One region of the Bradyrhizobium sp. AZCC 1719 genome, then DNA from elsewhere that is predicted to be linked to it. Evidence: predicted binding sites of a transcription regulator. Region 1 holds the regulator's gene; each other region holds the start of a gene.
What was found. Region 1 encodes LexA, which represses DNA repair genes until DNA is damaged. Its sites were predicted from a motif close to TGTTCNNNNTGTGTTCNG; they were not measured.

Region 1 (9,974 bases):
CTGAACATCGGCGCGGCGGCAGGCAGTCCGGCGGCGGCCGCCGGCACGCTCGACACGGCAAGCGTCGCGTTCGGCGCTGGCATTGGCACGATCAACTTCAATCATACGGCCGCCAACTACGTGTTTGGGTCGACGATGACCGGCAACGGCAGCGTCAATGTGCTGTCCGGCACCACCATCCTGACGGCTGCCAACAGCTACACGGGTCCCACGACCGTCAACGGCGCCACGCTCATCGTGAACGGCTCGATCGCCTCGTCACCACTGACGGTGGATGGCGGCGGTCTTGTCGGGGGCACTGGTCGTCTTGGCGCAACGACTATCGGCGCCGGCACGCTCTCGCCCGGCAACTCGATCGGCACCATCACGGTGCAGGGCAATCTCGTGCTGTCGGCGGCCTCGACCTACCTGGTCGAGATCGCGCCGACGAGCGCCGATCGCACCGATGTCACGGGCGCGGCGCAGCTCGGCGGTGCCTTGCGTGTGGTCGCAGCGCCCGGGACCTACGCGCCGGGCACCACCTACACGATTCTCACGGCGACTGGCGGCATCGCCGGCACGTTCGACAGCGTGACTTCCAATCTCACCTCGTCCGCCTTCATAACGCCGACCGTGTCCTATAATGCCGACCACGTATTCTTCACCCTCGCACGCACGGCATTCGCGAGCGTCGGCTGGACGCGCAACCAGATTGCCACCGGCACCGGCGTCGATTCGCTGGGCTTCGGCAATCCCATCTTCAATACGGTGCTCTACGGCACAGCCGCGCAGGCGCGGCAGGCGTTCGATGCACTCTCGGGCGAGTTGCATGCGAGTACGGCGGGCGTGCTCGTCGACGAATCGCGCGATCTGCGCGACGCGGTGCTCGGCCGCCTGCGCCAGGCGTCCTTCGACAACGCGGTAGGCGGGACGGCGGCGCGCGCGGCCCTTCCGGGGACCGTGCCGGAGCCGAAGACGGACTCGTCCCGCCTGACCTTCTGGGCGCAGGGACTCGGTGCGCGCGGTCGCATTGACGGCGATGGCAATGCGGCAACGGTCGCTCGCCGCCACGCTGGCGCCGTCGCGGGGCTCGACGCCGCTGTTGATGACTGGCGCTTCGGCTTCGCGGCGGGCTATTCGGACTCCGCGGTCGGCGTGGACGCGCGCGCGAGCTCGGCCTCGGTCGAGAGCGGCCACGCGGCGTTCTACGGCGCGGGCAGCGCCGGCGCGTGGAGCGCGCGCGCCGGCATGGCCTATTCGTACCACCAGATCGACACCACCCGCACCATCGCGTTTCCGGGCTTTGTCGATCGCGCGTCGGCCGCCTATCATGGCGGCACCACTCAGGTGTTTGGCGAGATCGGCTACGGTTTCGGGCTCGGCCCGGTCGCGCTCGAGCCGTTCGCAGGAGCTGCCTGGGTGCAGGCGAGGACAAGCGGTTTCACGGAGAAGGGCGGCGTCGCGGCGCTCACGGGTGCGTGCGACCGCGAAGAGGCGGGCTTCGCGACGCTTGGCGCGCGGCTCGCCACCAGCGTCGCGGTCGGGGGAATGACGCTGGCGCCGCGCCTCTCCGCCGCCTGGCAGCACGTGCTCGGCGATGTGACGCCGGTCACCACCCTCTCCTTCGCGAGCGGAGGCACTGCCTTCGAGATCGCGGGCGCGCCGCTCGCGCGCAACAGCGCGCTCCTCGAAGCCGGCGCTGACCTGCATCTCAATGCGCAAACCACGCTCGGCATTCTCTACCAGGGCCAGGTCGCACGCAACGCCGAAGACCACGCCGTCCGAGGCCGGCTCGCCGTGAGATTTTGACACGTTCGGTCAGTCCAGCGCAGTGCCGCGGATTCCTGCGCCCGCTCGAAGTCTGCCAACACCTAGTCGTTGGGCCACCGCGCACGAATTACGGTTTGCTAAAGTCTCGCCTTCAGCGGCACCCGGAAAGTCCTGAAGCCTTCGATATCGGGAAACCACTCCGCTGCTTCGCGCGAGGCCAACGTCAGAACCGCGGCCGGGACTTCGCCGCTGATCAGCCGCTCGATTGCCCCTCGCTGTCCTTCGCTGAACTGGACCTCCGCAGCTCCCGCCGCCATGAAGGCGGCGCTGACGCGTCCACTTGATGCGGATTGCTTCTCCTCGATCGCGATGTTTCTGTTGTTCAGGTCGGATAACGATTCAATTTCCGGACGCGCCAGCACAAGCGCCACCAGATTGTCCGTACTGTCTGTCGATACGGATGCAGTCTTGTCAGTATCGCTCACGTCGGCGGGTGCTGCTTCCGGATTGTCCGATTTGCTGGACGCTTCCCGCCCCGTCCCGATCGCCGTGACGAGATCGGCCATTCCCGTCGCTTCCACAAGCTGCTGCTGGATGGTTCGAGAAGCCGGAGCGGGAGTAACGCCGGCCGAGGGAGGCAACGCAGTCGCCTCGGGCGCGGCAGGCGTCGCGGCGATCTCAAGCGTGGCCGGCGGCGGCAGGGTGACCTCGGATTTGACCTCCGACTTGGGAGCCTCCGCAGGCTGCGACGCAGCGACGGCGGCTGCCTGACTGGGCTCGGGGCTATCAGAGATTTCCAGTTTGCGCTCCGGCGGCTGCCCACCCGCGACAGCCTTTTCGCGAGCCACTGGCGCCGTAGCCGCCGGAATGTTCTTCCTGGCTGCTGCGAGAGCGGGAGCGGCGGCCTTTTTGGCGGTTGGCGGCCTCGTACTGGACGCCGCCTTGCTGCTGCGCGGCGCGGTGCGGGAAACGGAGGCGCCCTGCCTCGCTACGCGTGCGGGACTGGCGTGTTCTGGTCTTGCGGTTTCGGCCTCAGCCGGCACCGCGATTTCAGTCTCGCGAACCGCGCGGTGCCGGGCAGATAATGTCTGATCAGACCAGGCCATGTAGGACTGGCACGCGCGATTGCACGGCAGCCCGTCGATATAAACGACGCCAGGTGAATCCAGCGGATTGGCCTGCAGGGCTCCACTCGAACAAACCGACAGGATCAGGGCCGGCAAAATCCATCTTCTCGACATGACTGCTCCGTTCGAACGCGCGTGGTGTTCGACGCGAGCTACGAGCGGATGGAGATGAGAGTTTCAAAAACGATCATGTTTTGTGGATCGCTACGCGCGCCGCATACTACGCGCTGATTGCGAGCCACCCGGTCGGCGCAAAGCGCCGCCGGATGCCTCGCAAAGACGCGGTGGGTTCTGAATTTAGTTCGGCACCGCCCGTTTCGCGGCCGTGACTGCATTTGCATTCACGGTGCCGCCGCGCAGCAGGTTGAACGCGGCGTTGAGCGCCTTGTCGTCCTTTTCGTTCGGCGGGACGTAGGCTTGCGAGCCGGTCTGCTCGGCGCCGTCGGCGGCGAGGTGGCCGCGCATCGAGGCTTCGCCTTTCAGCTCGGCGCGGCCCTTGAGTTCATCGGGCACGTCCTGCAGCACCTCGACGTCGGGCGCGATGCCCTGGGCCTGGATCGAGCGCCCCGACGGCGTGAAGTAGCGCGCCGTGGTCAGCGCCAGCGCGCCGTTGCCCTGCCCGAGCGGAATGATGGTCTGCACCGAGCCCTTGCCGAAAGTGCGCGTGCCGATCAGCGTGGCGCGCTTGTGGTCGCGAAGCGCGCCGGCCACGATTTCGGACGCCGAAGCCGAGCCGCCGTTGATCAGCACGACCAGCGGCTTGCCCTTGGTGATGTCGCCGCCGCGCGCGGTGAAGCGCTGGGTTTCCTCCGAAGTGCGGCCACGCGTCGAGACCACCTCGCCCCGGTTCATGAAGGTGCTCGAAACCGACACCGCCTGGTCGAGTAACCCGCCGGGATTGTTGCGGAGATCGATCACATAGCCCGTCAGTTTTTCCGGCGGAACTTCCTTCGAGATGCTGGCGATGGCTTTCTTCAAGCCGTCGGTGGTCTGCTCGTTGAAGCGGGTGATCCTGATGTAACCGATGTCGCCGCCGTCGGCCTTGAAGCGGACCGGCCGCACCCGGATGATCTCGCGCACGATGGCGACGTCGATCGGCGCGGCGGCCCCCTTGCGCACGACCTTGAGGCGGATCTTGCTGTTGGCGGGGCCCTTCATCCGGCCCACCGCCTGTTCGAGGGTCATGCCCTGGATGACCTCGTCGTCGATCTGGGTGATCACGTCGCCTGACAGCATGCCGGCCCTGGCCGCGGGCGTATCGTCGATAGGCGTCACCACCTTGACGAGGCCGTCTTCCATCGTCACCTCGATGCCGAGCCCACCGAACTCGCCATGGGTGGTCTCCTGCATGTCGCTCCAGCCCTTCTCATTCATGTACCGCGAATGAGGATCGAGCGCCGAGATCATGCCGTTGATGGCGCCTTCCATCAGCTTGGAATCGTCGGGCTTCTCGACGTAGCTGGTCTTGATCCGCTCGAACACATTGCCGAACAGATTGAGCTGGGTGTAGGTGTCGGAACGGGCCGCGGCCTTTGCCGCCGCCACCAGATGCGCCCCTTGAGGTCCGATCACGAGAGCGGTCAGACACGCACCCGTCACCGTGCCGAGAAGAAAGGCAAAATTCCTGCGCATCGTGGGGCGTCCCTCTATCTCTACGGACGCCCACACCATCCCTGTGAATCGGCGCCCCTGTCCCGGCCCCGCCAACTCACAATGGCTTTTTGGTCGGATCAAGGCACGCCGACCGGGGGCAATACGGTCGCTTTCAGAGTGTGAATGAAATCATCACGTTAGATGGCGAGTTCGTCGTGCCCTGGCTAGCCGGCATCTTCTACTTTGCAGCGCCTTCGGCGGATTTGGCCTTTGACTTCGCTGCCGGCGCCTTGGCCGCCGCTTTCGGCGGTGTGCTGTCGCCGCGCATCGTCCCCCAGGGGTCCGAATTCTTCTGCTGCTCGGGGATGTTGCCGAGCGATCTCCGGTAGGCCCGCTCGGCGTCCTTCTCGGCCGCGATTTGCGAGGGCGTCTTGGGCTTGTCCTCCTCGCCATATCTGGCGGGACCTTGTTGGGCGGCGGCGGATCCGGCCAAAAAAGCGATCACGGCGACAGCGCCCAGGATTCTGCCAACAACTTGCATGCGACTACTCCCTGAAATTGGCCCCAAGAAATTGGTCCCAAGCCTTAGCACAGCCGGCGTACGGGCTTAAGCGCCGGATTGGGCCGCGACGCAAATCGCCGTGGCCGTTGCCGAGGCCGGTCCGGTTTTGTAAACGACTGCCATGAATTCGCCGCCAGTGCCCCATTCCGTCGATCCCTTGCTGTTCGACCTCGGCCGTGTCGTGCTCGACATCAGTTTCGAAGAGGTAATGACGTGCTGGGCAGGGCATGCGGGCTGCGCGCCTGCCGACCTCGCCGGACGCTTTGTGGTGGACGACAGTTTCAAGCACCACGAGACCGGCCGGATCGACGACGCGGCGTTCTTTGCAGGTCTGCGCCAGTCGCTCGGCATCGGCATCACGGACGCGCAGTTCCTGGAAGGCTGGAACGCGATCTTCACCGGCGAGATGCCCGGAATTTCGCCGCTCCTGGCGCGTGCAGCAAAACGCCTGCCGCTCTATGCTTTTTCCAACACCAATCCGGCCCATGTCACACATTTTTCGCGGGCCTATGCGGATGTGCTCGGCCATTTCCGCGAGATATTCCTGTCCTCCAGCATCGGTTTGCGCAAACCCGACGCCGAAGCCTATGATCATGTGGTAAAAGCGATCGGCGTGCCGGCGTCGCGGATCCTGTTCTTCGACGACTCGGCTGCCAATATCGAAGGTGCGCGGGCGCGCGGCCTTTCTGCCATCCACGTGACATCGACGGATGACGTGGCGAGGGCACTGACCGCACTTGGAATTTGAGGGAGGTCTGCCCGTGGCGTTGATGCCGGTTGCCGATGCATTGTCTGCCATCCTTGCGGGCGCCGATCCCGTCCCTGAAGAAATGGTGGCGCTCGATGAGGCGTATCACCGCATTCTCGCACGCGACGTCGCCGCGCGGCGGACGCAGCCGCCGCAGGCGATGTCGGCGATGGACGGCTATGCGGTGCGCGCGGCTGACGCCGCCGATGTCAGCGCACGGCTGAAGGTGATCGGCGAGGTCGCCGCCGGCCGCCCGTTCGAGCGGAAGGTCGGCCCGGGCGAAGCGGTGCGGATCTTTACCGGCGGCGTGATTCCCGACGGCGCCGACGCCGTCATCATCCAGGAAGACACTGGCGTAGAGGGTGATCATATCACCATCACGGAAGCTGCCGTTCCGGGGCGGCATATCCGCGCCGCGGGCGTTGATTTCCGCGAAGGCGACTTCCTCCTCAAACGCGGGCGCCGCCTCACCGACCGCGACCTCTCACTCGCCGCCGGCATGAACTACCCGGAGCTTGCAGTGCACCGTCGCCCGAAAGTTGCGATGCTGGCGACTGGCGACGAACTGGTGATGCCGGGCGCAAGCCCCAGCCCCGGCCAGATCGTCTATTCCAACGGCTACAGCTTGCGGGCGCTGGCGCGGGCCGAGGGAGCAGAAATCATTGACCTCGGAATCGCCGCCGACACCGTCGCCGCGACCGCGGAAGGCATCAGCCGTGCTCGCAAGGCCGACGCCGACATCCTGATCACCATTGGCGGCGCTTCGGTCGGCGACCACGACCTCGTCAAGCGGTCGCTGGAGGCCGAGGGCATCGCCATGGCGTTCTGGCGGATCGCGATGCGGCCGGGCAAGCCGATGATGCATGGCAGGCTGGAGGCGATGCGGGTGATCGGCCTGCCCGGCAATCCCGTTTCCTCCTATGTCTGCGGCTTCCTGTTCCTGGTGCCGCTGATTCGCGCTCTATCGGGCCGCGATACCATCCATCACCCGCGCGAAAGCGCCCTGCTCGGCCGCGATCTCGCCGCCAACGACCAGCGCGAAGACTATCTTCGCGCCTACCTCGAAACGCGCGACGACGGCACGCTGGTCGCCGTGCCGGTGAACCATCAGGACTCGTCGCTATCAGGGAATCTCGCTGCGGCACGGGCACTTGTGATACGTCCGCCGTTCGCGCCGGCTGCCGCAAAGGGCTCGCCTTGCGAGCTGCTCCGGCTGCCGGAATGACGCCTGAACCGCGCTCCGACAGCACTTTGGGCCGGAACCGCAATGCGTTCACCTGAAATTAAGTGGTTGCGGAACACATATCGAACATATAGTGTCCGTTCATGATTTGTTTCGACTGCTAGTGTCTTTGATTGGGAGTTGGGGGACTCCGCGATCTTGGGCTCTGAAGATTCGGAACGAGACGACGCCAACCGGGGGATTGCTCGCGATGCTTACGCGCAAACAGTACGAACTTCTGCGTTTCATCAATGAACGGCTGAAAGAGGCCGGCGTGCCGCCCTCCTTCGACGAGATGAAGGACGCGCTCGATCTGCGCTCGAAATCCGGAATCCACCGCCTCATCACGGCACTGGAGGAGCGCGGCTTCATCCGTCGCCTGCCCAACCGCGCCCGCGCCATCGAAGTCATCAAGCTGCCTGAGCTCGCAGCCGCCGCCAACAGCCGCCGCGGCTTCACGCCGAGCGTCATCGAGGGCACGCTCGGCAAGCGCACGGTGAGCGCGCCGGCCGCCGAGGACGACGGCAATCGCCCGGTCGCCGTGCCTGTCATGGGCCGGATTGCCGCCGGTACGCCGATCGAGGCGCTGCAGACCCGCAGCCACACCATCAGCGTACCGCCTGACATGCTCGGCTCCGGCGAACATTACGCGCTCGAAGTGCGCGGCGATTCCATGGTGGACGCCGGCATTCTCGACGGCGACATGGCGCTGATCCAACGCAACGAAACCGCCGACACCGGCGACATCGTCGTGGCGCTGATCGACGAGGAGGAAGCGACGCTGAAGCGCTTCCGCCGCCGCGGCGCCTCGATTGCGCTCGAGCCCGCCAACACCGCTTATGAAGTCCGCATCCTGCCGCCGAACCGGGTCCGGATTCAGGGCAAGCTGATCGGGCTGTACCGCAAATACTGACCCATTATGCCGTCCGGGCCGTGACGGAAAAGAGCCCCGGCCCGTGGCCGGGGTTTTTTGTTGCACGTGTGGAACTAAGGCACGTTAGCGCGTTTGTGAATGTGGCGCAGTGCGCCAGTCGCAGAATTGCCCAGAACAGAGAAAAGGCTCTGCGCCATGTCCACTCTGATAGAGGCCTGTGCCTCCTTCTAGACACGGGTCAGCTATCTCAAACGAGGGAGCCATCCGATGTGTGACTATAGCCTGCATGCTGTGGCTACGCGGCCTGCCGAGGTCGGCGAGACGCTGATCACGACGACATTCCGCGGTACATCGACCCGCGGCTTTGCGTCGGAACGCGAGCCTGCAGTGGCGGTCTGCATGCTTCCCGGCACCGAACTGGCGTTCGCTGAGGACGTCAAATACGACAACCGGTGGATCTGGACTCGAACCACCGACTGGCGGGTCGGCAAGTTCAATCAAATCGACCCCCATATATCCGACCGTCACCATGACGCGATCGAATTTCCCGACGGAAGCCATGTGCTGGTGACGCAGCTTTGCGAAGGCCAGCGCGCGACCGTGCTGCAATTGCCGGTGGTCCAGACCGGTGGCGAACGCGCGCCGAAGGTGACGGAAGCGCCTCCGGCCGAATCGATCGTGACCGGATAAACGCCCACGCGAATACGATCCGCCGGTCCAGGCCGGCGGATCGTGGTGGTTCATTTTTCAGAACTCGGCACCGCAGGGGGGCAGTCGGTGGTCAACAAGGTTACGTGGCAAAAAGCCGGGCGCGTCACTGAGCCCGGGCGGTACATGTTCAGGTACGGCTGGCTCACCATCACGGCCGAAGATCTCGCAATCTGGCGGCAATTCCCTGACGCATCGTTCACGCTGGTCGCTCTGCCGTCGGCGCCCGACGCGCCCGAGGAATTCCATCTCGGCGCGTTCGAAATACCAGCCAAGCCCACGGTCGACGAGCACTGAAGATCATCTACTCCTCCGCCTGCAGGTCTGCCTCGGCCGGCGTGGCATCGACGCTGCGCGGTGGCACGACGCGCGGCGCAAGCACGGTGGTGTCGGCCTCGCGCTCGCCGGCTATGGCCGGCGACCACGGGCGGTCGATGCCTCTCGGCTTGACCGCCTCGACGACAAATCCCTCCCGGCTGCGCCGCAACGCCATCGCGCCCTGCCGCCGCAGTCGTTCGGCGCCGATGACGGAAGCACCGCATGCCGGCGGGGCCTGCCGCAGCGTCACAATGATTGCTGCGCGCTCGCAATCGTCCGAAAACGCCTCGGGTCTGAGCGCCTGCGCGATCAGGGCACCGCCGGCGGATTGCACCACGCAGCCAAGATCGTCGCATGAGACACCTGACGTGAGCGAGGCGTCAGCCGCGGTTCGCGCGTCCGCATCCGCCGCCAGCCACTCCTTCAAAAGAAAGACGTCCCGAGACCCCTTGCCCGCGTGCATCAAATGTAGCCGGCCATCCTGGCCGCGCACCCCGACATTGCGCCCGTCGGCGGAAATCAGGATATCCGGCTGCGGCACCCTCGCCGCCCACAGCGCCGCTGATAGTACCAGCGCCGCACCCGACCAGCGCAGCGGCGTGCGCAACAGGCCGAGCAGGATGATGCCGAGGCTCGCCGCAATCAGCGGGCCGATGCCGAAGGCCGGCACCCGGCCGACCGCGCCGGGTAACGCCGCGACCCATTGCGTCACCGCAATCATCCAGTCGATGCCGAGGCCCATGATCGCCCAGAACAGTCGATCGAAGCCGAACGGCATCGCGACGAGGCCGAGCAGGCCCGCCGGCATCACCAGCGCGGAGACCACCGGCATCGCCGCGAGGTTGGCGAGCACGCCGTAAGGCGTGACCCGGTGAAAGTGAAAGGCGGCGTAAGGCATGGTCGCGAGCCCCGCCACCAACGAGGCCAGCAACAGCATGGTGACTTCGCGGCCGCCCCACAGCGCCACGCGTGCCGTTGCGGTATGATCCGCCGTCGCGAACAGGCGCGGCATGCCGATCTGCACCAGCGCCACCAGCCCGAGCGTCGCCGCAAACGACATCTGAAAGGCGGGA
Region 2 (9,974 bases), 110 kb from region 1:
GCAACTGGGCCGACTTCCGGGGCAGCAATGTGAGCCTGATCGATCCGACGCTCCGCAACGAATCGCGCATCGATGCGTTCGGCCTGATCACAGGCCAGATCGGCTACGCCGCCAACAACGTTCTGTTCTATGTCAAAGGTGGTGCGGCCGTTACGGCGGATCGTTTCCGCCAGTTTGATGTTCCCACCGGCGTCCTAGTTGCCGCCACCGGGGATGACACCCGTTGGGGCGCCAGCGTCGGCGCGGGCATCGAATTCGGCTTCGCTCCCAACTGGTCGGCCGGCGTTGAGTACAATCACCTGTTCATGCAGGACCGCACCCACGACTTCGTCACACCGGCCGGCGTCCTCTTCGGCACCGACCGCATCAGCCAGGATGTCGATCTCGTGACCGTTCGCGTCAACTATCGTTGGGGTGGCCCGGTCATCGCGAGGTACTGATCGCAACGCCAGCGCGGAACTACGGAAAGGCCGGCTTCACGCCGGCCTTTTTGTTTGGCTGCTGATACGATCAGGACGTCGACATAATCACCGCGCGCATCAGCTGTAAGGTCGGCGGCCCGGTGATCGCCAGGTACTGATCGTGGACGTTTTCGACCCGACGCTGAAAAGGCCGGCCCCGCGCCGGCCCTTTAGTTTTGGTTGTAGCTCGGTACAGTTGCCGCCCGCTGCGGTTGTGCCGCCCACGATTTTGACCCACATGTGGTATTCCGGCGACAGCATTTTTCGGGAACTTCGCGCTATATCGCCAGGCAACCTCAAATTGACGGCTGAGGAAAGTTGCGTTGGAGCCGCGAAAGGAAAAAGAAAGTGAAAAAGATTCTGCTGACCACCACTGGCCTGATCGCGCTTGGTATGGCGCCCGCGATGGCCGCCGATCTCGCTGCCAGGCCCTACACCAAGGCTCCGCCGATGGCGGTTGCGGTGTACAACTGGAGCGGCTTCTACGCCGGCGTTAACGGCGGCTGGGGATCGAGCCGACAGCGTTGGGACGAGACCAGCCTCGGCGTCGCTCCGATGGGCAGCCATGACGCAACCGGCGGCACCGTCGGTGGTCAGATCGGCTACCGCTGGCAGGCCGCTTCGTGGGTGTTCGGCGTGGAAGCGCAGGGCAACTGGGCTGACTTCCATGGCAGCAATGCGATCCCGCTTCTTCCGGCGTTCACCAACGACACTCGTGTCGACGCCTTCGGGTTGTTCACCGGTCAGGTCGGCTACGCAGCGAACAACGTCCTGTTCTACCTCAAGGGCGGCGCCGCCGTGACCTCCGATCGCTACCGTTTGCTTACGACCGGCACTGGTGTCTCGCTCGCCAACAGCGTCGATGACACCCGTTGGGGTGGTGTCGTCGGCGTTGGCCTGGAATATGGCTTCGCCCCGAACTGGTCGGCCGGCATCGAATACAATCACATGTTCATGCAGGACAAGACCTATAACTTCGTGAGCAACGGCGTCGTTTTCCCGGCTGGCACACTGGTGGCCCAGACCCGCATCCGTCAGGACGTTGATGTCATCACCGCTCGCATCAACTACAAGTTCGGCGGGTACTGATCTCCGCGTCACCTGAGTTCCCAAGATTGAGAAAAGGCCGGCCTTGCGCCGGCCTTTTTTAATGTGCGGCACTGCCACCTGCTGCCATTACAACTGCTCTTCGAATTTCGATGCGTGTTCTTCAGGCGAACCGGTCCCACTTCGCTTGAAAACGCTACGAGCGCAAACAATCCGTTGATGATTCGCGCGCGGCACTGGAAATTCCCTCCCGTTCTTCCTATGTTCCGACTTTCAATCAACGGCGCCTGGCGGCCCTTGGCCGGCAATGCGCGCCCAACGTGGCGCGCGCCTCGCGCCTGGAAATGCCGATATGGATGAAGTGCTAAGGGCGAAGCGCCAACAGAACGCCGGCTCCGCATCGCGTGCGATTACCATCCGCGGTGCGCGCGAGCACAATCTCAAGAATGTCGATCTCGAGATTCCCCGCGACAAGCTCGTCGTGTTCACCGGCCTCTCCGGCTCCGGCAAATCCTCGCTCGCCTTCGATACCATCTATGCCGAGGGCCAGCGCCGCTACGTCGAATCGCTCTCCGCTTACGCGCGCCAATTCCTGGAGATGATGCAGAAGCCGGATGTCGATCAGATCGACGGCCTGTCTCCTGCGATCTCGATCGAGCAGAAGACGACGTCGAAGAATCCGCGCTCCACGGTCGGCACCGTTACCGAGATCTACGACTACATGCGCTTGCTGTGGGCGCGTGTCGGCGTGCCCTACTCGCCCGCCACAGGGCTGCCGATTGAAAGCCAGGTCGTCTCGCAGATGGTCGATCGCGTGCTGGCGCTGCCGGAGGGCACCCGGCTCTATCTGCTGGCGCCGGTCGTGCGCGGCCGCAAGGGCGAGTACAAGAAAGAGCTCGCCGAATGGCTCAAGAAGGGCTTTCAGCGCGTCAAGATTGACGGCACTTTCTATGAGCTGTCGGAGGCGCCGACGCTCGACAAGAAATTCCCGCACGACATCGACGTCGTGGTCGATCGCATCGTGGTCCGTTCCGATCTCGGCCAGCGGCTCGCCGAAAGCTTTGAGACCGCGTTGAAGCTCGCCGAGGGGCTTGCGGTGATCGAATATGCTGACGCGCCGGCAGGCGCGCCTGCGGCCGAGGACAAGAAGAAAACCGCAAAGATTCACGACAAGAGCGGGCCGGAACGGATTCTGTTCTCGGAGAAATTCGCCTGCCCGGTCTCCGGATTCACGATTCCCGAAATCGAGCCGCGGTTGTTCTCATTCAACAATCCCTATGGCGCCTGCCCCGCCTGCGGCGGCCTCGGCATCGAGCAGCACATCGACGAGGACCTCGTCATTCCCGACAAGGAATTGACCTTGCGCAAGGGTGCGATTGCACCCTGGGCCAAGTCGTCCTCGCCCTATTACATCCAGACGCTGACCGCGCTCGGAAAGTTCTACAAGTTCACGCTCGACACCAAGTGGAAGGACCTGCCGAAGAAGACGCAAGGAGCCCTGCTGCACGGCTCCGGCGACGACGAGATAAAATTCTCCTACGAGGATGGCGTCCGCTCCTACGATACCAAAAAGCCGTTCGAGGGCGTCATCACCAACCTCGAGCGCCGCTACCGCGAGACCGAGAGCGAATGGGCGCGCGAGGAGCTGGCAAAGTATTTCTCCGATATCCCCTGCGAGGCCTGCAAGGGCCATCGGCTCAAGCCGGAGGCGCTCTGCGTCAAGATCGGCGGCAAGCATATCGGCGAGATCTCGGAAATGTCGGTGAAGCGCGCCGGCGAATGGTTTGAAAGCGTACCGAAGGCGCTCAACGACCAGCAGAATGAGATTGCCGCGCGCGTGCTGAAGGAGATCCGCGAGCGGCTGTCCTTCCTGCTCGACGTCGGCCTGAATTACCTCACGCTCTCGCGCTCTTCCGGCACGCTCTCCGGCGGCGAAAGCCAGCGCATCCGCCTCGCTTCGCAGATCGGCTCGGGGCTGACTGGCGTGCTCTATGTGTTGGACGAGCCCTCGATCGGCCTGCACCAGCGCGACAATGCGCGCCTGCTGGAGACGCTGAAGCGGCTGCGCGACCTCGGCAATACCGTGATCGTGGTCGAGCATGACGAGGACGCGATACGTCTGGCGGACTACGTGCTCGACATCGGCCCCGGTGCCGGCATGCATGGTGGCCATATCGTGGCGCAGGGCACGCCCGCCGACATCATGCGGAATCCGAAATCGCTGACTGGCAAATATCTCACCGGCGAATTGTCGGTGCCGATCCCCGAGCGCCGGCCGCCGAACCATCGCCGCACCATCAAGGTCGTCAACGCCCGCGGCAACAATCTGAAAAACGTCTCGGCGGAAATTCCGCTGGGACTATTCACCTGCGTCACCGGCGTTTCCGGCGGCGGCAAGTCGACGCTGCTGATCGACACGCTCTACCGTGCCATCGCGCGCAAACTCAACAACGCCAGCGAAGGCGCCGCCCCCCATGACCGCATCGAGGGGCTGGAGCATATCGACAAGATCATCGATATCGATCAGTCGCCGATCGGCCGCACCCCGCGCTCCAACCCTGCGACCTATACCGGCGCCTTCACCCCGATCCGCGAATGGTTTGCCGGCCTGCCCGAAGCCAAGGCGCGCGGCTACGAGCCCGGCCGCTTCTCCTTCAACGTCAAGGGCGGCCGCTGCGAGGCCTGCCAGGGCGACGGCGTCATCAAGATCGAGATGCACTTTTTGCCCGACGTCTACGTCACCTGCGACACCTGCAAGGGCAAGCGCTACAACCGCGAGACGTTAGAGGTCCTGTTCAAGGGCAAGTCGATCTCGGATGTGCTCGACATGACGGTGGAGGAAGCCGCCGAATTCTTCAAGGCGGTGCCGCGCGTGCGCGAGACGTTCAAGACGCTGCACCGCGTCGGCCTCGACTATATCCACGTCGGCCAGCAGGCGACGACCTTGTCCGGCGGCGAAGCCCAGCGCGTCAAGCTCGCCAAAGAGCTCTCAAAGCGCGCCACCGGGCGCACGCTCTACATCCTGGACGAGCCGACCACAGGGCTGCACTTTCACGACGTCGCAAAGCTTCTGGAAGTGCTCCACGAGCTGGTCGCGCAGGGCAACACGGTGGTCGTCATCGAGCACAATCTCGAAGTCATCAAGACCGCCGATTGGGTCATCGACCTCGGCCCCGAAGGCGGCGACGGCGGCGGCGAAATCGTCGCTTGGGGCCCGCCGGAGGATATTGTGAAGGCGCCGCGGAGCTATACGGGCAAGTTTCTGGCACCGGTGCTGAAGAAGGCGGAAGGCAAGCCGCGGAAGAGTGCGGGCGCGAGCGAGGCGGCGGAGTAAGGCTCCTAGGGAAGAATCATGTCAGCAATTCCCGTTGAGGCTTGGGACCTTTTCATTTCTCACGCATCAGAGGACAAAGATGCGTTCGTCAGGCCGTTGGCTTTGGCACTGGAACGTTTCGGTTTGCGGGTTTGGTATGATGAGCATACTCTCAGCTTGGGCGATAGCTTGAGCAGAAGTATCGACAAAGGTCTCGCAAATTCCGATTTCGGCGTTGTTGTTCTGTCTCCTGATTTCATCGCCAAGAGGTGGCCGGAATATGAGCTGCGCGGGTTGACCGCGCGAGAACTGACTGGCGCAAAAGTTATACTTCCTGTCTGGCATAATATCATTCATGAACAGCTTCTTCGGTTTAGTCCGCCGCTTGCCGACAAGCTAGCAGTCCGCTCCGATCAATCGACGCCGTTACAAATCGCGGTCAAGATAATCAAAGCGGTACGCCCCGATCTGTTTACTAGAATCCTGCGACGTGTTGCGCACTATCAGGCGATTGACGCGGCAACCACAGTCGAAAAGACCGTATCAGAACTCAAGCTGGGCCCGATTCAACACGAGGTGCTTTCACCGGAGTTGATAAGTCGGATACGCCTAATCCGCTCTGCCCTTTGGGACGTGTATCCGCATTCCATGGCCTTCTGGATGGACAGTTTCAAACGCGACTCTCATCCTTCTAGCGAGGTAGCACACTGGGAACACGTTGCTTCTGTTTATCTGGAATATCTTGCGGTCGCTAAACCCACCTCTGACGAGAAAAAGCGATCTATATTTGACTTCATTTCGACCCTGTGGATGGGTACGAGAGCACTTGAGATTGGGCCTCCGCCCGAAGGCGCCGAGACGATCATTGAAATCTATGGATACAATCAACCCCTATATGATTTTCAAGAAGATGCCTTTCCTTCCGAACTCAAGACGGGCGTCGCAGCAAGGCGACCGGACGCATCATACGACAAGGAACATTTTCCGAAGGATCTTCCCGAAGATCTCATACGAGAACTTATGAGATCGGCTAAAATCGAACGGCCGAAATTTTCACCCGCGTAAGGGTTCAGCGCAGCGAAACCCGTCGCCTTGGCAGGCGCTCAATGCGCTATCCTTAGCATTCGGCCAACATCCCTCACTTCCCCACAAACTCGATAATTGCTTCCCTACGTTTGATTGCGGATTGAATCTGCGGCAATGACCGCAACAGCCGAGCAATTAATGTTCGATTGTCGATATTGCCGACTCGAATCCACAGAATTACCGGGCCATCGTCCCTTGCAGCCCGCAGAAGTGCGAAGTCTCGATCCTTGGTAACCAGAATGGCGGAGCGAGCTACGGCCTCTTCCCAAATCTGGCCGTCGGTTGCCGTGGCCAGACCGAGATCGACGACATGCGACGCTTCGCAGCCCGCCTGACGGAACGCTACGGCGAGCGCGGCTGGCAACTGGGCGTCGATCAGAAACAGCAAGCCTATTCCGCCGCAATGATGGGATGATCCGCCTGGCGAGCCGCGAATGCCAGGACCGCATCGATATCGGCGCTCTCGAGGTAGGGGTAATCCTCAAGGATCGACGCGCGCGACTGTCCGGCCGCGAGCAGACCCAGGATATCCGCGACAGTGATGCGCAAATTTCGAACGCAGGGACGGCCATGCATCCGCTCGGGATCGATGGTAATTCTGGTCAAAAGGTCTGACATCGGGTTACTCTTTGCCTCAACTATAGCAGCAGAAACGGGCCTTGTCAGTCCAGTCGCCTAGGATCGGTGGAGCGACTTGTCCGTTGCTACCGACGGGCAAGGGCGGAAGCGATACCATCACCTTGACCGTGCGCAAGCAGCTCCCGCGGCGGGACCGTATCTCCCGCGGCGGGACCGTATTCTGTCTCCTCCAAAGCTAGAATGCCGTGTTTGACGACGTGCCGCCCTACACCCCCCAATAATGCGGATGCGGTCGCGAGCGGTCGCCCCAGTCGAAGGCGTCGTCATCGAGCTCGGACGGGCCCGCGCGCAGATCTTCCAGTGTTACGTCGGATTGGTAGACCTGACGCGCGGGATCAAATCGGAGCGCGTCCCACCGGATCGGACAATGATGGTGGCTGCCGAGCAGCCCGCCGGTTTTGATGACGGCGTAGGCAACCGTTCCGCTCACCTTGTCGAGCATCAGCCGCTCGATCGAGCCGAGTTTTGTGCCGTCGCGTCCGTAGACGTTTACGCGCTCGACGCGATCACTGGGCACCAGGGTATGAGGCATGGCGTCCTCCCTGTTTTCCCTTGTTCGGTCGATATAATAGCACAAACGAGCCCGGAGTAGATGATCCAGCCTGCGACAAAATCTGCGGTACGTACTGGATGGGTGGAGCGACTTGTCCGCCGAAGCTCAACGAGCGTAGGCGGAAGCGATACCCATCAAAGTCGTCGTACGATGCAACATGGTGGGTTTCGCTTGCGCTCTACCCACCCTACAAACCTTCACTCCTCGATCGCGGCCTGCACGAATCCGTCCGGATCGTCGCAAAACTCGCGCAGGACCTTGTAGTGGTCGGTGTCCTTCAGCATCACCGGCTCCAGCCCGTACTTCGTCAGTCGCAACAGGGTCGCATTCGGATAGGCCATCAGCATCGGCGAATGCGTGGCCATGATGATCTGGCAATGCCCGATATTCTCCATCCGTCGCATCAGCTTCAAAAACTCGATCTGGCGCGCGGGCGACAGCGCGGATTCTGGTTCGTCGAAAATGAAGATGCCTTGCCGCTGGCAGCGCTCCTCGAAGAAGCGCAAGAAGCCCTCGCCGTGGGAATGGGACAGGAAGTCAGGCGGAGGACCTCCTCCCATTGGATATTTCTGGGCCATCTCGTCTAAGTAGCGGGCAACCGAGAAAAAGCTTTCGGCGCGGAAAAACCAGCCATTGGTGATTTTGGGTAGCCAACTCGCCCGCAACGCGTTGGACAATTGCCCCCCCATTTTTTCCAACGCCCATGAGTGGTCGACCGTCATGTACCCCTTGCCGCCGCCGGCTTCGTCATAGCCGGCGAGCACGGCGATGCCCTCGAGCAAGGTGGATTTGCCGGTGCCATTCTCGCCGACGATGATCGTGATCGCCTTATCAAAGCTCAGCTCGAAATCATCGCGCAGCAGCGGCAGGCAGAACGGATAGGCCTCGCGGTTGGTGATCCGCGCCGGCTCCAGCCAGATGCGCTTGAGGTACGGCGCCGGCAGATTGATCGCACGATTGCGTTTGTAAGCCATGGTTCGCAGCCCCGCGGAACAAAGTCATTCGTAACGGTTATACAGACAATGCCGCACAATCCTAGATGGTACCCTGCCGATGCCGAGCGCTGCCTACACCCTCTTCCGCAACGCCATCCTCGGCGAGCAGCAGGTCGTCTGCGTCTATGACGGCCGCGTCCGCGAACTATGCCCGCACATCATCGGCACCAACAAGAGCGGTGAAGAAGTCGTGCTGGCCTGGCAGTTTGCCGGCGAAAGCAGTGGCCCGCTGCCGCAATGGCGCTGCCTGAAGCTCGCGAATGTCAGAGATGCGCGCACGCGCCCGGGCCGCTGGCACGAGGGCCGCTCGCATCGCACGACGCAGACCTGCGTCAACGAGATCGATCTCGACATCAACGTTCACGTTCGAAAGCGGCGCTGACGCGAGGCCTGCCTGCCCACCATCCTACAAGGCGCGCGTCTCTCTCTCTCGCAGATCGCGAACGTGTTTTACGCCACACGTCGCCGCACTGCTGTCGAAATAGCAACCTGTCCGCGCCAATGAGCGAACGCGCTTCGGTCCAATTTTTGCCGGCATACATGACGTATGGTTAACCTGCGAACGACGTTCTCACATCCGCACGAACGTTGCTTGCAGACGGCTCTTTGGGGGCGCGTTCGCGCCCGCTTTCCGAAAACGATACGTCACCATGCCGGTGCAATCGGTCCGTTATGGGGCCTGCAGGGGGTTATACGAGTGTTCAACTTCAGGGGACAAAATATGAAACGACTACTTTTAGCTGGTGCGGCTCTTTCGGTCGCGACCGCGGCCTCGGCCGCCGACCTGCGGGCGCGGCCCTACGCCAAGGCGGCTCCCCCGGCGGCGGTGGTTGCGGCGTATAACTGGTCCGGCTTCTACATCGGCGCAATGGGTGGCTATGGTTGGGAGACCGATGCGGGCAGCGGCGGCTTCGGCGGCGGCACGATCGGCTACAACTGGCAGGCCCCCGGCAGCCAGTTCGTCTTCGGTGTCGAAGTCGACGCCGCCGGCGCCAGCATCAAGGACAGCGTCACCGAGGATGACGGCGCCGGCCTCGTGGCCACGCTGGAAACCAAGATCAATTCATTCGGCAGCGTGACGGGCCGTGCCGGCTTCGCGATCGATGCGGCGCTGCTCTATGCCAAGGGCGGTTTTGCCTGGGCCAACAACAAGGCCACGCTCTCGGCGGTTGGCTTTCCCGAGACGTTTTCCGACAGCCACACGCACACGGGCTTCACCATCGGCGGCGGCCTCGAATACATGTTTGCTCCGAACTGGTCGGCCAAGGGCGAATACATGTACACTAGCCTCGGCAGCGAGACCTACAATATCGGCGGTCTCCCGCTGGATTCCGGCAACTTCGACTTCCACACCATCAAGGTCGGCGTGAACTATCACTTCCGGTGAAGACCAGAACTGTAGGGTGGGCAAAGCGCAAGCGTGCCCACCATCGGCAGATCGTGATGACGCTGGATGGTGGGCACGGCACTGCGTGCCTTTGCCCACCCTACGGCAGTCATAACGAGCTCACAGCACCTCCAGCACCAGCTCCATCGTCATCAGCACCGGATTGTCGCCGCGCATCAGCCGTCCCTCGGCGATGCCGCCGAGATAATCGACCAGCGCGACATCGAGCTCAGCCTGCAGTATGCCGTCGGCGCCGGGCGCGATCATGCCGGCCTTGATCGCAAGCTCGGTCGCAAACGGCACCACGGTTCGGCCATCCGTGAAATGCGCGCCGATGGTGGAGCCGACGCCGCCGTGAATCCGCGCGCGCAGGATTCCGTGCTGCCGGCAGAAGATCTCCAGCGCTGCAGCGAAATCCTGATTCGGCCGCAGCCGCAGCGCGAAGGCGCGACTATCGGCTTTGACATCCGTACCGGCGCATGCCACCGGCCCG
Region 3 (9,974 bases), 1.0 Mb from region 1:
CATCTGCACCGCGCAGGTGCTGCTGGCGGTGATCGCCTCGATGTACGCGGTCTATCACGGCCCCGAGGGGCTGACGCATATCGCGCGCACGGTGCACCGCCGCGCGGTGGTGCTGGCGGCGGGACTGGCCAAGCTCGGCTATGCGTCGGCGTCGCCGGCGTTCTTCGACACCATCACCGTCGCGGCTGGCGCGAAGCAGAGTGAAATCATTGCCCGCGCGCTCGCCGAGAAGATCAACCTGCGCATCGGTGACGGCACGCTCGGCATTGCCGTCGACGAAACGACCACGCCTGCGATCGTCGAAGCGGTGTGGCGCGCCTTCGGCGGCACGCTGTCCTATGCGGATGTCGAGCTGGGCGCGCGCGAAACGTTGCCCGCCGAACTGAAGCGCGACAGCGCCTTCCTCGTCCATCCCGTGTTCCACACGCACCGCTCCGAGACCGAGCTGCTGCGCTACATGCGCAAGCTCGGCGATCGCGACCTCGCGCTCGACCGCGCCATGATCCCGCTCGGCTCCTGCACCATGAAGCTGAACGCGACCACGGAAATGATCCCGCTGACCTGGCCCGAATTCGGCTCGCTCCATCCGTTCGCGCCGCGCGAGCAAGCCGCCGGCTATCACGCGCTATTTGCGCGGCTGGAAAAATGGCTGTGCGACATCACCGGCTATGACGCGATCTCCCTGCAGCCGAATTCCGGCGCGCAGGGCGAATATGCCGGGCTGCTCGCGATCCGCGCCTATCATGCCGCGCGTGGCGAGCCGCACCGCAAGGTGTGCCTGATCCCCTCTTCCGCGCACGGCACCAATCCGGCCTCGGCCCACATGGCCGGCATGGAAGTGGTGGTGACCGCCTGCGACGCGCGCGGCGACGTCGACGTCGACGATCTCCGCGCCAAGGCGGAGAAGCATTCCAAAAATCTCGCCGCCGTGATGATCACCTATCCCTCGACGCATGGCGTGTTCGAGGAGCACATCACGGAGATCTGCGACATCGTGCACAGCCATGGCGGCCAGGTCTATCTCGACGGCGCCAACATGAACGCGCAGGTCGGTCTCTCCCGCCCCGGCGATTACGGCGCCGACGTCTCGCATCTCAATCTGCACAAGACCTTCTGCATCCCGCATGGCGGCGGCGGCCCGGGCATGGGCCCGATCGGCGTAAGAGCGCATCTTGCGCCCTATCTGCCCGGCCATCCCTCAACCGACGGCGCGGTGCCGCATCCCATCGGCCCGGTATCGGCGGCGCCGTTCGGCTCGGCGTCGATCCTGACGATTTCCTACATCTATATCCTGATGATGGCTGGCGAAGGCCTGACGCGCGCCACTGAAATGGCGATCCTCAACGCCAACTACATCGCCAGCCGCCTCGATCCGCATTTCCCGGTGCTCTACAAGAATGCCAAGGGACGCATCGCGCATGAATGCATCGTCGATCCACGGCCGCTGAAGACGACGAGCGGCGTCACCGTCGATGACATCGCAAAGCGCCTGATCGACTACGGCTTCCACGCGCCGACCATGAGTTTTCCGGTGCCGGGCACGCTGATGATCGAGCCGACCGAATCGGAATCGAAGGCGGAGCTGGATCGGTTCTGCGACGCCATGATCGCGATCCGAAGCGAGATCACGGAGATCGAGATCGGCCGCTGGAAGGTCGAAGCCTCGCCCTTGCGCCACGCCCCGCACACCACCGTGCACGACATTGTCGATGATGCATGGAACCGCCCCTATAGTCGCGCCACGGGTTGTTTCCCCGATGGCATCTCGCGCACCGACAAATATTGGAGCCCGGTCGGTCGAGTCGACAACGTCTATGGCGACCGCAATCTGGTGTGCTCGTGCCCGCCGGTTGAGGATTACGCGCAAGCTGCGGAGTAGCTTTGTAGGGTGGGTGGAGCGATAGCGAAACCCATCATCGTGCCGCCCTGCGGTGATAGACGCGATGGGTTTCGCGGAGTTTATCATCGGGCGGGCCAAAGGCCGAACCCGGTGGCTCTACCCATCCTTGCTACAGTCGTGCCGCTACGGCGCGACCAGTGCCGGATTCCAGCGCCAGAGGTTATCGTTGGTCAGGTGCGTGCCACCCCACCAGCGGTCGATCGGGTTGTGCCGGCTGAAGTCTTCCTTGTGGGCGAGAACAGCCCTGCCGAATTGGGTCAGCGAGAGCTCGCTTCGCAGGTAAGCCGTGTGCCGGTCCCGCAAATTTTCGCGGTCGAGCGTGCGCAGTTGCTCGTCCAGGCCCGCCACGGCCGGTCGCGGGCCATGCGCAAGCCCATCCAGCAAATAGCCGTATTCCCACTCGCCGAAGATGCGCGTTTGCCGCAGTTGGTAGAGATGGAAGAGCGCATTCGTCAGCGAGTATCCCCGCCCGATCAGCTCGAGCATCCGCATTTCCGAGGCGCCAAGGCCTGTCGAACTTGGCAATTCTTCGAGCAGATCGATCAAAACGGGTTTGAGAAGCGGCAAGGCACTCAAATCCTTGCTGAGCAAATCGAAGCAAGCTTCCGGTGTGGGCGATCGCCAAGCCTGCCAAGCGGCGCTCGCCGTCGCCAATTCCTTTTCCGTAACCTGAACGGCCGGCGGATCCCACCGGCCAAATTTGTCAAGCGCTCTCATCTCCAGATCGACAAGACGCAGCTTCAACCTGCCAACGGTTTGCGGATAAGAGCGGAAATAATCGAGCAGCCAGATCAATTTCAGCTGCGCTTTCGGCCGCACGTCAAACCATAGTTCGACGGCTTCATAGTGCTGGCAGAATTCGGCCAGGCTGAGATCCCGGTGCTTCCTGCTTTTGCTGTGTTTCCACTGGCTACCGCCCCAGTCCGACCAGTGTGTGGCTCTGTCGAGGCTGTGGCTATCAGTGCGGGGACCGAGGTGGGCTGCGAGTTCATCCGGCGAGGGCTGCGGTCCCCAGATGAAGTCGAAAAATGCTAAATCCAGTGCGAGATCAGCGAAGTCATTCTTTAGAAAGTCCGGCAACAGCCAGCCGGTCAGGATCAGAGGCTTCATTGCTCGCTCCGACAATACAGACAAAACAAAACGGGCACTGAGGACGTCGGCAACTCAACGTCCGCAGCACCCGTCGTCACGTTTCAGGCCTTAACCCCTGAAGCGTTTCTCAAAACTTATTCGTCGTCCGCCGGCTCCTCGCCATCGGCGTCGCGCTCGGCGGGACCGGCCAAAATCTGCTCGGCGATCAGGCCGGAGTTCTGGCGGATCGCCATCTCGATCTTGGCGACCATGTCGGGGTTGGCCTTGAGGAAGGCCTTTGCGTTCTCGCGACCCTGGCCCAGCCGCTGGCTGTCATAGGAGAACCAGGCGCCGGATTTTTCGACGATGCCGGCCTTGACGCCAAGGTCGAGGATCTCGCCCATCTTGGAGACGCCCTCGCCATACATGATGTCGAATTCGACCTGCTTGAAGGGCGGCGCCAGCTTGTTCTTCACCACCTTGACACGGGTGGTGTTGCCGACGACTTCGTCGCGTTCCTTGATCGCGCCGATGCGGCGGATGTCGAGGCGGACGGAGGCGTAAAATTTCAGCGCGTTGCCGCCGGTGGTGGTTTCCGGCGAGCCGTACATCACGCCGATCTTCATGCGGATCTGGTTGATGAAGATCACCATGGTGTTGGACTTGTTGATCGAGGCGGTGAGCTTGCGCAGCGCCTGGCTCATCAGCCGCGCCTGCAACCCCGGCAGCGCATCGCCCATCTCGCCCTCGAGTTCGGCCTTCGGCACCAAGGCCGCCACCGAATCGACCACCAGCACATCGATCGCGCCGGAGCGCACCAGCGTGTCGCAGATTTCCAGCGCCTGTTCGCCGGTGTCGGGCTGTGAGATCAGGAGTTCGTCGATGTTGACGCCGAGCTTGCGCGCGTAGACCGGATCGAGCGCGTGTTCGGCGTCGATGAAGGCGCAGATGCCGCCCTTCTTCTGTCCCTCGGCCACCGTGTGCAACGCCAGCGTGGTCTTGCCCGACGATTCCGGCCCGTAGATTTCAACCACCCGTCCCTTCGGCAGCCCGCCGACGCCGAGCGCGATGTCGAGCCCGAGCGAGCCCGAGGACACCGTCTCGACGTCCATCGAGCGATCGTTCTTGCCCAGCTTCATCACCGAGCCCTTGCCGAACTGGCGCTCGATCTGGGAGAGCGCGGCGGACAGGGCCTTGGTCTTATCCATGGAGGATCCTTCAACGATACGCAGGGCAGTGGCGGACATAATACGTGCTCCTTATGGCGGGGATTCGCGAGCGGGACAAACGGCGGTGAGCGGCTTTTGGGATTCGATTTCGTCTAGGAATCTTTGTACCATCTTTGTTCTATGTTCGCAATATGTTCTTTTCGCCGCAGGGGTACTGCCCGTATTTAAGCCCCAGTGTCCTAAGTTGATTTGGCGAGTGTCCTAATTCGCCACTCCGGGCGACGGGATGGAAACCTTGAGCAAGGTCAAGGAAATTATTCCGCTGCGAACATAGCAAGAATTTAATTCGACTCCCGGCCCAAAAGGGAATCTAGTTCCCTCACCGGAACTAGCCGGGTCTTGCGTCGGTTTGGGGGCGGGACAATGCCAATCAATCGGTTGTTGAAAGACGGCCAACACACGCCGGAGCAAATCGAGCTTTTGAACAGTGCCTTCAATCACGCCCTAAACTTGCTGAGCGTGGCTGACCGTAACGACCCCCTTTGCGAGATGGTGGCTCGCACCGTTATCGAGGTCAGCGCGACCGGCACTAGGAAGCCTCGCAAGATCGCGGAAGTAGCCGTGGCGCTGATCGGCCTAAGGTAAGGCCGCCTCAGTTGGCGGCCTCTTCATTAGAGAGCTTCCAGAGCTAGACGCGGGAGTAGCGGGCCGCCTCCAGTTGGTGGCCTCTTTCGTTACAGACCCTTACCTGTGTCCTCTTCTCCAAAGTCAAAGCTCGTCTGGGTTGGGCCGCTATATCGTTTGTAATTACGATCTAGCTTATCTTTGCAGTCATGCCAGCTAGAGCCAAGCCGCATCGTTGCGACAACAGCGCCTAAGTGCTCGCGCAGCTTCGAATTAGGATAGCACCAACGGCAACGGGACCGGGACCGAACGCGCGATTGAAGGAGCCGCCTCTGTTGGCGACTTCTTCCCCAAAAGGGCCTCGCCCAAATTGAAAGGGCCGCCTTTCGGCGGCCCCCAGCCGGTACAAATTGGTTCGGGATGAAAAGCAGCCCCGGCGACATCAAGCATAGTGTTTTCCACACGCACTTTTGGAGTCCGTAACATCACGGTGTTTCCGATACCGAACTCAGGAATATCCGACCCGGCTCCCGGTGCGTCCTGACGAGGATGGCACCCCCGCTCCGCGCCTTCGCCGCCCGGACAGCCCCCAACTACGCAAACATACGGAGGTGACCCGGCACCCAGCCTCTGCATATCTCTCGCCAATGACGGGCCGACATATCCTTTTCACATGCCCACGGCTGGGCGCGAAGGTGCAGCATTGGCTTCCGGCGACCGCGCCGGAGGACGAGCCCAATTCGTATGTGTCCGTCGTCTGCCTCGCCTGCACCCGGCTTCACTTCATCCATAAGGAAACCGGGAAGCTTTTGGGCGAGGACACCGCGCCCACTGCCTCGTGAGGTTGCCGCCTTCGACGCCCTGCCCCAACCAGTCCGAACGCACGATCCGCGTGAGCGCACCCGACTTAAGTATAGTTTTGCACTTTTCCCCGGAACGGATTTCGCCGCAGTGCGTAATTGCAGCGGGTGCGGCAGGGTAGTGACGGGTAGTAATGGGGAACCAGTATTGTGCCGGGCAAGAAATACCTCACGGAACAAGCGGCAACCTTTCTCAAATTTGCAATGGCCACCACGGATCCGGAGATCGCCGCGGGCTTTCTCGACAAGGCCGCCGACCTTCGGGCCAGAAGTGAAGAGGCGCCCGACGCCAGCCCCCGGGCGCCCGATGTAGAGCAGCCGGAAGGCTAGCTCTCGCGATGAGGCCGCCGAACCGGCGGCCTCATCGTTATCCGACCTGTAAATCGGGACGTGGTGACGTCGCCTACAATTTTAAAACGTGCTTGCGGCTTCATCTGAACCGTCCTTCAAGGCGCTGCAGGCTATGCCCAGCGGCATGCAGATACAAACGACCGCCCCCGTGACCGTCCTCACCTGCGAACCCATCCTGCCGACGCTTCAACACCATGGCGCCCATCTCCTCACGTGGCTGTTGAACCTCAGCCGCACGCCGGAGCCCTCAAGGCCGCCGCAGCCCGTCCGGCCGGACGCGCCGTCGAGAACCCATATTCCGCCACGGCAGCCTCATCCGTCGCGGCAGGGATAGGAAGAAAGCCGGCTACCGGGCGGCCGCGCCCGTGCAAATCGCCGGGCAAATTTGTCTCGGGCGCGTTGAACCTTTTTCATATCGCCCCCGACAAAATTCTTGCCTGGGACATTGCATCACTCGGGGAATAGGCCTGCGCCGCCAAGCGACCATACTCCGCTTGCGCGGCGCAGTGCTTTTTGCGCGCCGCGGAAATTAGGCTGGGCAAGGGAATTCGGTCACGCCCATGGGGTTGAAGCCCCGGGAGCGGATTTCGGCCGTGCGCGTCGCGGCAAAGGCATTGCCCTCGGCAGGAACAATTGCAATTTTAAGTCAGAGGTCCGGTTTGAAGCGGTCGGGAGCCGCAGCGGGATTTCCATATGATCCACAAGGGCGTCGAATACACCGTGACGGCGGTCGCTCCGGGCATCTGGAAATGGCAATTCCGTATCGGCGACAGGGTTGTCACGGGCAAGACCGAAGCCAGGCTCAATCTGCTTGCCATCCGGCGGGTCCAGCTTCGGATTGATCGGGAGCTGAAAAAAGCCGAACGGAAGTAATTCCGCTCGGCGGCCGCTTCCACGGGCCTTCCAGCCGGAGAAGTTTCTCTGCAACTACATCAGGTTAGACCTGAGCGATAACCCGGCCTATATGCCCGGCAACGTGCTTGGGCCCGTAAAAACCCGGGGTTGATCTTTCCATACGCGAGGAATCCACTCCCGGCGGATGGGGGATCTCAGGGCCAGCGGCGGCCCATTTTACATTTGGTCAACTTGCCATGCCGATCTTCTTCTTCACCGTTCGACATGGCGAAGATGCGTGCGTCAGCAATGACGGCGCGGAATTTGCCGATCACAACGCCGCGTGGAAGGAAATGACCGGGGTTTGCGGCGACATGATCGCGGACGTTTCCCGCAAGCTGCCCGAAAACACCGAGTGGCAGATGGAACTGCTGGATGAATCCAAAAAGCCGGTATTCCGGATTCGCCTGGTGGCCGAGACGCTGCAGGATCCTGATTAAACGGACGGCAAATTAGTCAGGCGTGGGCCTTCCGGGAAGCGGCATCGGGTTCACCTGGCGGCGCCACGCCGTTGCGCAGCTCCCGGGCGGAGACGAAGCGGACGCCGACCAATTCGCCCCTGCGCCAGATCAGCGTGCATACCCGCCGCACCTCGCCGCCTGCGGTGAGAGAAAGGCCGAACACCTTGGGAACCGCGAGGTCGCCCACATCCAGGCAGGCGCCGTTCTCCGAAATGTCGAGGACGTAGCACTCGATCCATGGCGCATCCGGCGCCGGAATCAGGAATCCCGGCTTGCGCAAGTCGACCCGAACGAACTTGCGGGCACCAAGGTCTTTGCGGTCTCTCGCCATGATTTCTCCTGTCGGGTCGTCCTGTCGCAGTCTGCGTCATTCCGGGGCTCGCGAAGCGAGAACCGGAATCCATTGAACCGCATAGGCCGGGGTGAAATGGATTCCGGGCTCGTGCTCCGCACGCCCCGGAATGACGGAGAAAGCAACGGCCGTCCGCCCCTCTCGCCCGCGTCCGTCCGTAGAGCTAGGCGGAATACCTCAATACCGGGTTATCGGAATCCGGCAAAAATCGGAGAGTCGATGTTAATTTCGGCGCGAGGTGGAACCGCGTCGCCTAATCCGCGCTGGCAAGCCGGCGCATGGTGAATTCGATGTCGCCGCCGGGCAGCTCGCGCCAGCTCTCGACCGAGCTCATATAGGCTGCCTTGGGATAGCGGTTGAGGAAGTCGCGCGCCCTCAACCTCGCTTGGTCGCGCGGCAAAGTAAACGTCTCGCGCAGGTAGCCGTCGCCCAGCTTGCGCCGGCCGGCCATCCGGCTCGCGAGATCGCGCGGACGAAAGACCATGTCGTAACTCCAGACACGATGACGACAGGTCAAATATAGGGGTAGCGGCGAACGAATCCTACCCGCCGCTTTGGCAGGGAAGCTACTGGCTGGTGCTGCCGGTCTTGTTCTTCTTGGCGGGCGCCGCGGCCTTGGGCGCCTCGGTGCTACGCATGGTGCCCCAGGGATCGGAAGAGGTCTTGGCGTCGGGAATCTTCCGCAAGGAATCCTTGTAAGCCTTCTCCTTGATCGCTTCCTGCTCCCTTTCCTCCGGCGATTTGGACTGGAGTTCCGGTATCAGGTTGATATTCGGGGTCTGCGCGTGGGCCGGCACCATCAACAACACCACCATCGCGGCCGCGCTCAGCATTCTCATGACGCTCTCCTCTGGATGCTTTCAGCGTTTCGGCAAAGATACCACCGACGCAACCGCCAAGCCAAGCACGCGCGGGCCTCGCCTTTGGTTCGACGCCTAGCTTGCGGGATTTCGGCGCTTGCGCCCAATTGCTTTGCCGATCGCGCCGTATTCGTCGCCCACCGCCGCTGTCCCCTCGCCGCAATGACCACTACAATGCGCCGACAACAAGATCGGACGAGGAAACGGAACGTTCATGCAACAACAGCCACAAGCGGGAGAATTCGGCATTGCGGAAGCAACGCGCGTGCTCGGCGAGGTATTTGCGCCATGGGTGATGGATCTCAACCTGTCGATCGAGCGCTTTGACTCAGCTCCGCCCGGCGATGCCGCCGACTGGCAGCCGGGCGCGATCCTGCGCCTGCCGTTCTCGGAGCGGCTGTGCCGCAATGGCGGCACGGTCTCGGGCCAGGCGCTGATGGCATTCGCCGACACCGCGATGGTGATCGCCAACCTCGCCGCCAACCGCGGCTACCGCGCAATGACGACGGTCGACCAGACCACGCATTTCATGCGCGCGGTCTCTGCCTCCGACGTACTGGCCGATGCGCGCGTGGTCCGCCTCGGGCGCACCATGAGTTTTGGTCGCGTCACGCTGCTTTCCGCTACCGACAACAAGCCCGTGGCGATGGTCTCGAGCGCGTTCGCGATGCTGTAGCGCCGTAGGGTGGGCAAATGCGCCCTTGCGCCGTGCCCACCATCTATCATCGAGCACGCTTCCCGATGGTGGGCACGCTTGCGCTTTGCCCACCCTACAAACTGCGAACTGATTTGCCACGCACCCAAGCGAAATTTCAATGCGCGGCTGCGACCAATTGACACGACGGCAAATCACTTCTGATTTTCCGAAATCGTGTCAAGCCCGGGAATCAAAAATATTCCGCTTAACGCGAGAGGCAAATCAGCGGCATAACTCCGACCGTCTCACCCATTGAGGGGCGCTCGCGATCGTCACGACCGTGCGGTGAGATGCGATGGACGACGATGGCGCGCTAGACGTACGCGCCGGAAGCGTACGGCGAAGTCGTGTGGTTCGGGCGCCGCGGTGCTGGCGTTAAGCTGCGTGAAACTATTTGCGCAGCGACGGAGGCAAAAGAGCCGTTCTCCGGGAAGAGCACGAAGTAAGCCGTAAAGCCATTGCGCAGGGAAGGCCGGAGTGTTTCCGCTGTACCTGTATGCTCGTGTGCGTTTCCTTTATGCGCAACGGCACACGAGACCGCGGGTGCAGCCAGCACCCGGTCTTCCCTGCGCCCTCTCAACGAGAGGGCGGGAAGTTATCAGGCAAAGCTCGGACAGCTTATGTCGCGAGATCGCAAACGCACATTCAATTGTCGTCACCCGCCAACGGGTCGCGCGAATGCGCGCCCGATGACAGGCTCCGGCGGGTGACCCAGTATTCCAGAGACAGCAGTGA

Region 2: the regulator LexA is predicted to act here: its motif matches at 1,760-1,777, upstream of uvrA (excinuclease ABC subunit UvrA).
Region 3: the regulator LexA is predicted to act here: its motif matches at 4,322-4,339, upstream of recA (recombinase RecA).

Annotation. Positions count from the first base shown of each region.
Region 1 covers NZ_JAZHRU010000001.1:5,162,596-5,172,569, reverse strand. The annotation lists gene V1292_RS24285 (autotransporter outer membrane beta-barrel domain-containing protein) at 1-1,788, shown strand, start outside; gene V1292_RS24280 (hypothetical protein) at 1,887-2,990, opposite strand; gene V1292_RS24275 (S41 family peptidase) at 3,174-4,508, opposite strand; gene V1292_RS24270 (hypothetical protein) at 4,708-5,010, opposite strand; gene V1292_RS24265 (HAD family hydrolase) at 5,153-5,779, shown strand; gene V1292_RS24260 (molybdopterin molybdotransferase MoeA) at 5,793-7,004, shown strand; gene lexA (transcriptional repressor LexA) at 7,213-7,914, shown strand; gene V1292_RS24250 (hypothetical protein) at 8,143-8,565, shown strand; gene V1292_RS24245 (hypothetical protein) at 8,611-8,880, shown strand; partial or broken gene V1292_RS24240 (ComEC/Rec2 family competence protein) at 8,888-9,974, opposite strand, start outside.
Region 2 covers NZ_JAZHRU010000001.1:5,267,736-5,277,709, reverse strand. The annotation lists gene V1292_RS24770 (outer membrane protein) at 1-440, shown strand, start outside; gene V1292_RS24765 (outer membrane protein) at 810-1,550, shown strand; gene uvrA (excinuclease ABC subunit UvrA) at 1,861-4,842, shown strand; gene V1292_RS24755 (toll/interleukin-1 receptor domain-containing protein) at 4,861-5,886, shown strand; gene V1292_RS24750 (DUF5615 family PIN-like protein) at 5,960-6,295, opposite strand; gene V1292_RS24745 (DUF433 domain-containing protein) at 6,298-6,525, opposite strand; gene V1292_RS24740 (PRC-barrel domain-containing protein) at 6,752-7,078, opposite strand; gene V1292_RS33940 (AAA family ATPase) at 7,297-7,788, opposite strand; partial or broken gene V1292_RS33935 (AAA family ATPase) at 7,861-7,962, opposite strand; gene V1292_RS24730 (hypothetical protein) at 8,153-8,476, shown strand; gene V1292_RS24725 (outer membrane protein) at 8,816-9,481, shown strand; gene V1292_RS24720 (PCC domain-containing protein) at 9,602-9,974, opposite strand, start outside.
Region 3 covers NZ_JAZHRU010000001.1:4,123,757-4,133,730, reverse strand. The annotation lists gene gcvP (aminomethyl-transferring glycine dehydrogenase) at 1-1,879, shown strand, start outside; gene V1292_RS19335 (hypothetical protein) at 2,024-3,010, opposite strand; gene recA (recombinase RecA) at 3,127-4,218, opposite strand; gene V1292_RS19325 (hypothetical protein) at 5,775-5,954, shown strand; gene V1292_RS19320 (hypothetical protein) at 6,669-6,848, shown strand; gene V1292_RS19315 (DUF6894 family protein) at 7,067-7,309, shown strand; gene V1292_RS19310 (PilZ domain-containing protein) at 7,326-7,661, opposite strand; gene V1292_RS19305 (hypothetical protein) at 7,936-8,166, opposite strand; gene V1292_RS19300 (hypothetical protein) at 8,249-8,521, opposite strand; gene V1292_RS19295 (PaaI family thioesterase) at 8,757-9,218, shown strand.